Linked DNA regions of Jeotgalibacillus aurantiacus. The protein of the gene in region 1 binds, or shares a complex with, the protein of each later gene. Links are inferred from orthologs where the notes say so. Each region holds a gene or a part of one and is shown on either strand. Other genes may lie near its edges.

Evidence for each region.
Region 2: the proteins of groL (region 1) and metK are in contact, whole or in part, in a cryo-EM structure (PDB 8P4O), measured with the Escherichia coli proteins. The link is inferred for Jeotgalibacillus aurantiacus from one-to-one orthologs.

Annotation. Positions count from the first base shown.
Region 1 is NZ_JACNMS010000006.1:11,977-15,802, forward strand. The notes cover bases 1-2,831. They hold groL (chaperonin GroEL), read left to right. Parts: upstream 1-520; coding sequence 521-2,143; downstream 2,144-2,831. Other genes in these bases: groES (co-chaperone GroES), read left to right, coding at 145-429; H7968_RS15455 (hypothetical protein), read left to right, coding at 2,316-2,783. Outside these bases: H7968_RS15460 (DNA adenine methylase), read right to left, coding at 2,914-3,771; H7968_RS15465 (AAA family ATPase), read right to left, coding at 3,811-3,826.
Region 2 is NZ_JACNMS010000004.1:18,174-22,058, forward strand. Bases 739-3,628 are described here. They hold metK (methionine adenosyltransferase), read left to right. Parts: upstream 739-1,528; coding sequence 1,529-2,728; downstream 2,729-3,628. Other genes in these bases: pckA (phosphoenolpyruvate carboxykinase (ATP)), read right to left, coding at 739-917; H7968_RS13010 (type IA DNA topoisomerase), read left to right, coding at 3,452-3,628. In the rest of the region: more of pckA, read right to left, coding at 1-738; more of H7968_RS13010, read left to right, coding at 3,629-3,885. UniProt on the Escherichia coli protein: Catalyzes the formation of S-adenosylmethionine (AdoMet) from methionine and ATP.

The DNA.
Region 1 (3,826 bases):
CAAAATGTAATACAAAATTTATAAAAATCACATGTTTTTCTCTTGCAAAAGAAAACAGAATTATTTACACTAATACTTGTGTTAGCACTCAGATAAAAAGAGTGCTAATAAACGAAAGAACATCATTCAAGGAGGTTGTTTCACTTGTTAAAACCATTAGGTGATCGCGTAGTTATTGAGTTGGTAGAGTCTGAGGAAAAAACATCAAGCGGGATTGTACTCCCGGACAGTGCGAAAGAAAAGCCGCAGGAAGGGAAAGTTGTGGCAGTCGGAACAGGCCGTGTGCTTGAGAACGGCGAGCGTGTAGAGCTTGAGGTTTCTGTTGATGACCGCATTATCTTCTCGAAATACGCTGGAACAGAAGTGAAATACCAGGGTACTGAATACTTAATCCTTCGCGAGAGCGACATTTTAGCAGTCGTTAACTAATGTTAACTTACTTACTTTTATAAAACAAAGTCCTTCGATCAGGACGTCATTTTCATCAAAGATACCAAATTATTTTAGGAGGTACTTATAAATGGCTAAAGAAATTAAGTTCAGTGAAGAAGCACGCCGCTCCATGCTACGTGGTGTGGATCAGCTTGCAAACGCGGTAAAGGTAACGCTTGGACCAAAAGGACGCAACGTCGTTCTTGAAAAGAAATTCGGTTCACCATTAATCACAAATGACGGCGTAACAATCGCAAAAGAAATCGAGCTTGAAGATGCATTTGAAAACATGGGTGCAAAGCTTGTCGCTGAAGTAGCAAGCAAGACAAACGAAATCGCCGGTGACGGTACAACAACTGCAACGGTTCTTGCACAGGCAATGATTCGTGAAGGTCTGAAAAACGTGACTGCTGGAGCAAATCCGGTTGGCGTACGTAAAGGGATCGAAAAAGCGGTTCAAACAGCGCTTGAAGAACTGAAAGCCATCTCTAAACCAATCGAAGGCAAAGAGTCGATCGCACAGGTTGCGGCAATCTCTGCTGCTGACGAAGAAGTCGGCCAGCTGATTGCTGAAGCGATGGAGCGCGTTGGAAACGACGGCGTTATCACAATCGAAGAATCAAAAGGCTTCACGACAGAGCTTGATGTAGTAGAAGGCATGCAGTTCGACCGCGGATATGCATCTCCATACATGGTCACAGACTCTGACAAAATGGAAGCGGTGCTTGATAACCCGTACATCCTGATCACAGACAAGAAGATCGGCAACATCCAGGAAGTTCTTCCAGTTCTTGAGCAGGTTGTTCAGCAGAACAAGCCACTTCTAATCGTTGCTGAAGACGTAGAAGGTGAAGCACTTGCAACACTTGTTGTGAACAAGCTTCGCGGAACATTCAATGCCGTTGCTGTAAAAGCACCAGGCTTTGGTGACCGTCGTAAAGCAATGCTAGAAGACTTAGCTGTACTAACAGGCGGAGAAGTGATCACTGAAGATCTTGGACTTGATCTGAAGTCAGCGAACATCTCCCAGCTTGGCCGTGCTGCTAAAGTTGTGGTTACAAAAGAAAACACAACAGTTGTTGAAGGTGCAGGAGACGCTGAAAAAATCGGCGGCCGCGTAGCTCAGATCCGTGCACAAATCGAAGAAACAACATCTGACTTCGACAAAGAAAAACTGCAGGAGCGCCTTGCAAAACTTGCTGGCGGCGTAGCAGTCATCAAAGTCGGAGCAGCAACAGAAACAGAACTGAAAGAGCGCAAACTGCGCATCGAAGACGCCCTCAACTCAACGCGTGCAGCCGTAGAAGAAGGAATCGTATCCGGTGGTGGTACAGCACTCGTGAACGTATACAACAAAGTAGCCTCTGTTGAAGCAGAAGGCGACGTGGCAACAGGTATCAACATCGTGCTTCGCGCACTTGAAGAGCCAATCCGCCAAATCGCACACAACGCAGGCTTAGAAGGCTCCATCATCGTCGACCGCCTCAAGAAAGAAGAAGTAGGCGTAGGCTTCAACGCAGCCAACGGCGAATGGGTCAACATGATCGAATCCGGCATCGTAGACCCAACAAAAGTAACACGCTCAGCCCTTCAAAACGCTGCATCAGTAGCGGCGATGTTCCTGACGACTGAAGCCGTAGTCGCAGACATCCCGGAAGAAAACACTGGCGGTGGCATGCCTGATATGGGTGGTATGGGTGGAATGATGTAAGGTCATCCATACACAGAAGAACTCTCTCTCACTTTGTGAGGGGGAGTTTTTTTTGTGCTGAAAATAACTGTTTTAGGTATTTTTATGGAAATATATGATATTATTTTACTGGGATAAAGTTGATTTTCAAAATTCAAGCTGTAATTTACTTTTCAGTAGGGATGTGAATGATATGAAACAACGCGTTGTAATGTTAATCTCAGTCTCTCTAGCAATCGTGCTTTCATTAGCTTTAGCTTTTGAAGCTTACAGTCAATCTGAAAAGCGAGAGCTCGAGATATTTAATCTGCTTTTAGGTATTGAATTGGTTATAGATGAGCTGGAATCGGATTTAGATAAACAAAGCAAGATCATTGAATCTAAAACCTTTCAAACTGAACTAGAGAATTATGCTATGGAAAAAAATGATTACTTAAACACATCAAAAACCGTGTCTTATATGTTTGAGGCAATAGAAGATGTAGACAAAGATTATATTGATCTTAATGTTGATTTACATTATCACTACAGCAGTTTTTTAACAGCTGAATCAAAGGAAGTAGCTTCAGAAGAGCATGAAATTTTAACAGGTCTGCTGTTAGAAATAAAAAGAATTAGAGATTATTTAGCTTCGATTAATGATTTTGATAACGAGGCGTGATCGATTAATGTATCCTTTAAATGTTTAAAGAGTTTTGCAGCATGAAGTGCCTAATTTCAAGGGAATATCCTCTTTTTTATAGAACGTATGTTCCTTTTTGGGATAAAAGAAAACTTCCAAAAATGGAAGTTCAAACTGTTTGGAGATGTTCTCTCAAATTACCAGGCTTAATTTTTTTTGAAAAAAACATAAACTCTTGGCCTCGAGTAGGTTCTGCAATAGAATAATTTAAATAATATTTTTCGTAATAATGTCTGGAGTACAACTTCTCAATTTTATCAGCAATATCGTATGTTAATATCCAATAACGATTTCTCATTTTTCCTTTGATTACTTTGGCTAATTCTACGTGATCATTATGATCGTAGAAATTTGTATATAAATCTGGACCTTTATCGTAGTATGGAGGGTCAAAAAAAGTTAATGAGTTCCGAGTATTTTTAATAACTTCCTCAATGAATTCAATCGCGTCATAATTATGTACCTCAATTCTGTCAGCTTTTGACGCAATCAACTCTATTCTTTTAATAATTTTCTCTTTATTAAATCTACAATCCATTTTATAAGCACCCTTTTGTTCTTTGCCACCAATAACGCCAGCTTTAATTATTCCAGCTCTATTAGTCCTGTTTAGAAAAAGGGTAGAAAATGCCACATCTAATTCACTTTCATTTTCTTTGTTAGATTGTATTTTTTTCTGTAAATCCCATTCTTTCATAGATATAGGGGTTTCAATAATTTTGTCAATTAACTTTTCTGGATGACTAACAATTACTTTCCAAAAACAATAAATACTGCGATCAAAGTCATTTATATATATTTTTTGAACATCCTCGTTTAAAAGCAACCTTATTGCAACTGCGGCTCCTCCTGCGAACGGCTCTATATAGCTTGTTAGATTATTTTCTCTAATGAGATGTTTTACATAGTTGTAAGTTTTGTCTTTACCACCAGGATATCTTAGTGGGGTTAATGTAGCTCTCGGCATTTTATCACCTGCTTCTAGTGTTATCTGTTTCTTCCTTTACTAAAAACCTTTACTT
Region 2 (3,885 bases), on another replicon or contig:
GTATCAGGATCCAGCACAACGTTTTCAAGTACGGATCCGAAGCGGATCGCGTTATAAATCTGTGGCTCTTTTTCCTTTGAAAGCTGGATGCACTTTGCGTAGCAGCCGCCTTCAATATTGAACACGCCGTTATCAGACCAGCCGTGCTCATCGTCCCCGATTAAGCGGCGGTCAGCGTCTGCCGACAGCGTTGTTTTTCCTGTACCGGAAAGTCCGAAGAACAGGGCAACATCACCTTCAGCTCCAACATTGGCTGAGCAGTGCATCGGCATAATATCCTTTTGCGGAAGCAGGTAGTTCATGACAGAGAAGATTGACTTTTTCATTTCTCCGGCATATTCCGTTCCGCCGATCAGGATGGTACGCTGCTCAAATGAAACGACGATAAATGTTTCAGAACGGGTGCCGTCTTTAGCCGGATCGGCTTTTAAAGACGGAGCGGACAAAATGGTAAATGGTGACTCTGTCGGGCTGCTCCAGCTCTCATCTTTTTTCGGGCGGATAAAGAGCTGATGGGCAAACAGGTTATGCCACGCGCGCTCATTTACGACACGGATTGGTAATCTTGAATCAAGATCGGCACCGGCAAACCCTTCAAATACGAAGAGCTCTTCTTTTTCTGACAGATGTGCAAGAACCTTTTCATATAGACGCTCGAAAGATTCCTGTGAAATTGGCTGGTTGACATTGCCCCAGTCAATCTGATCACGTACAGACGGCTCATCAACGATGAATTTATCTTTAGGTGAGCGGCCGGTATATGTACCTGTTTCGGCACGGACTGCTCCGGTTGAGGTTAATGTTCCTTCTTCACGCATAAGGACTTTTTCAGTCAGCTGAGGAACAGATAAGTTTTTATGAACATTGTTCCCTGCAAGAAGTTCCTGAAGGTCTGATGAATTCCGGATTGTTGTCATTGCATTCCCACCCTTTTTTAAAAATGGTTATCCCTTTGTTCGAAATTAGTATAACACATTAACTTAAATAGTCTATACTAATTAATCGAATTTACAGGATTGTCACAGAAAAAGTTCCTGGTTGCTTAAGTAAAAATACTTCACCTATTAAACATAACATTTTCCAGCCCTGAATTGAAAGCCCTTACATTATAATGAAATAAAGAAGAAATCTGTTCGTATTTTCTGACATTTATCGTGACTCTGTTTCTGAAAAAGTAAGTGTTGACATCACCCGGCTGTTTCCGTATGATTGTTCTTTGAACGGATACTCTTATCCCGAGCTGGTGGAGGGACAGGCCCTATGAAACCCAGCAACCTGCTCTGCAAAAAAGCGAACAGCTTTTGCGGTAAAACCATCACTTGAGCGAAGGTGCTAACCTGTAGCAAGACGAACTTGTCTTGAACGATAAGAGTGAAAGGCGATCTGACGAATGAACCTTTCCTCACAAACATGGGGAGAGGTTTCTTTTATTTTGGCCGATACTTGGAAGATCATAAAAGGTTAACGTTCGATCTCTAAGGGTAATGAGTACCGTCGACTATATACGCTTCACAAGGAGGAGACTTTCATGTCAACAAAACGTCATCTTTTTACATCCGAGTCCGTAACGGAGGGACATCCGGATAAAATTTGTGACCAGATTTCTGATTCAATTCTTGATGCCATTTTAAAGGATGATCCGAATGCCCGCGTGGCTTGTGAAACATCTGTAACGACGGGTCTTGTACTCGTAGCCGGAGAAATTTCAACATCTACTTATGTTGATATCCCGAAAATCGTGCGCGAAACGATTCGTGAAATCGGCTATACACGTGCAAAATACGGCTTTGACGCTGAAACATGTGCAGTACTGACATCAATCGATGAGCAGTCAGCTGACATTGCAGCAGGTGTTGACCGTGCCCTTGAAGATCGTGAAAGCAATATGACTGACGCTGAAATTGAATCAATCGGAGCGGGTGACCAGGGGCTGATGTTCGGCTTTGCCTGCAACGAAACAGAAGAGCTTATGCCTCTTCCAATCTCACTTGCACATAAACTATCCCGACGCCTGACAGAAGTACGTAAAGAAGACGTTCTTCCTTACCTTCGTCCGGACGGTAAAACACAGGTAACGGTTGAGTATGATGAAAATAACCAGCCTGTACGCATCGATACAATCGTTATTTCAACTCAGCACCACCCTGAAGTAAGCCTGGACCGTATCCAGCGCAATCTGAAGGAGCATGTCATCAAGCCGGTTGTGCCTGCACACCTGATCGATGACAATACAAAGTATTTCATCAACCCGACTGGCCGCTTCGTAATCGGAGGACCTCAGGGAGATGCAGGTCTTACAGGACGTAAGATCATCGTTGACACATACGGCGGTTATGCACGTCACGGCGGTGGCGCATTCTCTGGTAAGGATGCAACAAAGGTTGACCGCTCAGGTGCTTATGCAGCCCGTTACGTAGCGAAAAACATCGTAGCAGCAGGCCTTGCTGACAAATGTGAAGTACAGCTTGCCTACGCAATTGGCGTAGCACAGCCTGTATCTATTTCAATCGACACATTCGGAACAGGAACAGCAGATGAAGAAAAGCTGATCGAAGTCGTTCGCAACAACTTCGACCTTCGCCCGGCCGGCATCATCAAAATGCTTGACCTGCGCCGTCCAATCTACAAGCAGACAGCAGCATACGGACACTTCGGACGTAATGATCTTGACCTTCCATGGGAAAGAACAGACAAAGCTGACGTGCTTAAAGCGGAAGTAAACGCGTAATCATTTGTAAATAATGAACCGGGACCTGACTTGTGCAGGTTCCGGTTTTTTAGTTTTATGCGTCTTTGTGTGGGGATGGAGGAATTGTACTGTTTCAGAGATTAATTAAATCGATCTAAAATTTATTTTAATCGTTTCAAATTTTTATTGTTATGTTCACCTTGTAAATGACTTTATTTGTCATGTTCCGATTGTGATTTGTATCGTTCTGCGGACCGAATTGTACTGTTCTAACAAATAAATGTATCGAATATTCCCGTTTTCATCTCAAAGGTCCGGGACCGGTTTTCCCATCACTTATTTCAATCAATAAGATTGTAGAAAACAGCTCAAAGGGCTGGGGGCATCCGTAGACTCCTACTGCAGAGAAGCGACAGGTGAGACAGCGTAGCGCAAAGCGCTAGCTGGCTCACCGCGCGGCCTTAGAAAAGCGGAGGCGACTCGTCCAGCCCCGACAAGCATAAGACGAAAATGAAACGAGGGTTGCTCTTTACCCTCGTTCATTTTTGACTTATGACCTCGAGGGGCTAGTCGCCGCAGCTAGACAAAAGAAAGCGAAGGATGCTCCCAGTCCGGTTTATACAAACATACTCCTATACTTTTCACAACATCAACCCACTCTCCGAATAAACGTTCGCATTCCATCCCCAACAATGATAAAATAAAACAATCCGCAGCACTCCCCAAACAAATCCCCTCAAAAACAACTTAGGAGGAATTCCCTTGTACACAGTCATCCTTGCTGAAAAACCATCACAGGCAAAAAGCTACGCGGATGCTTTTTCATCCGCTAAAAAAAGCAATGGCTATTATGAAATCTCCGATCCGCTTTTTCCGGGTGGTGCCGCCATTACCTGGGGATTCGGACATCTCGTATCATTGGAGGAGCCACATGCCTACAAAAAAGAATGGAAGCGCTGGCGGCTTGATCTGCTGCCGATTATTCCGGATGAATTCAAATTTACAGTCCCATACGCAAAACGGGCTCAATTTAACATCATAAAAGGCCTTTTAAGAAAAGCGAATCAGATTATCGTGGCAACAGACAGTGACCGTGAAGGGGAAAATATTGCCCGCTCTATTATTGAACAGGCTAATATGATGCATAAACCGACGAAACGTTTATGGATTAATTCGCTTGAAAAAGACGTGATCCG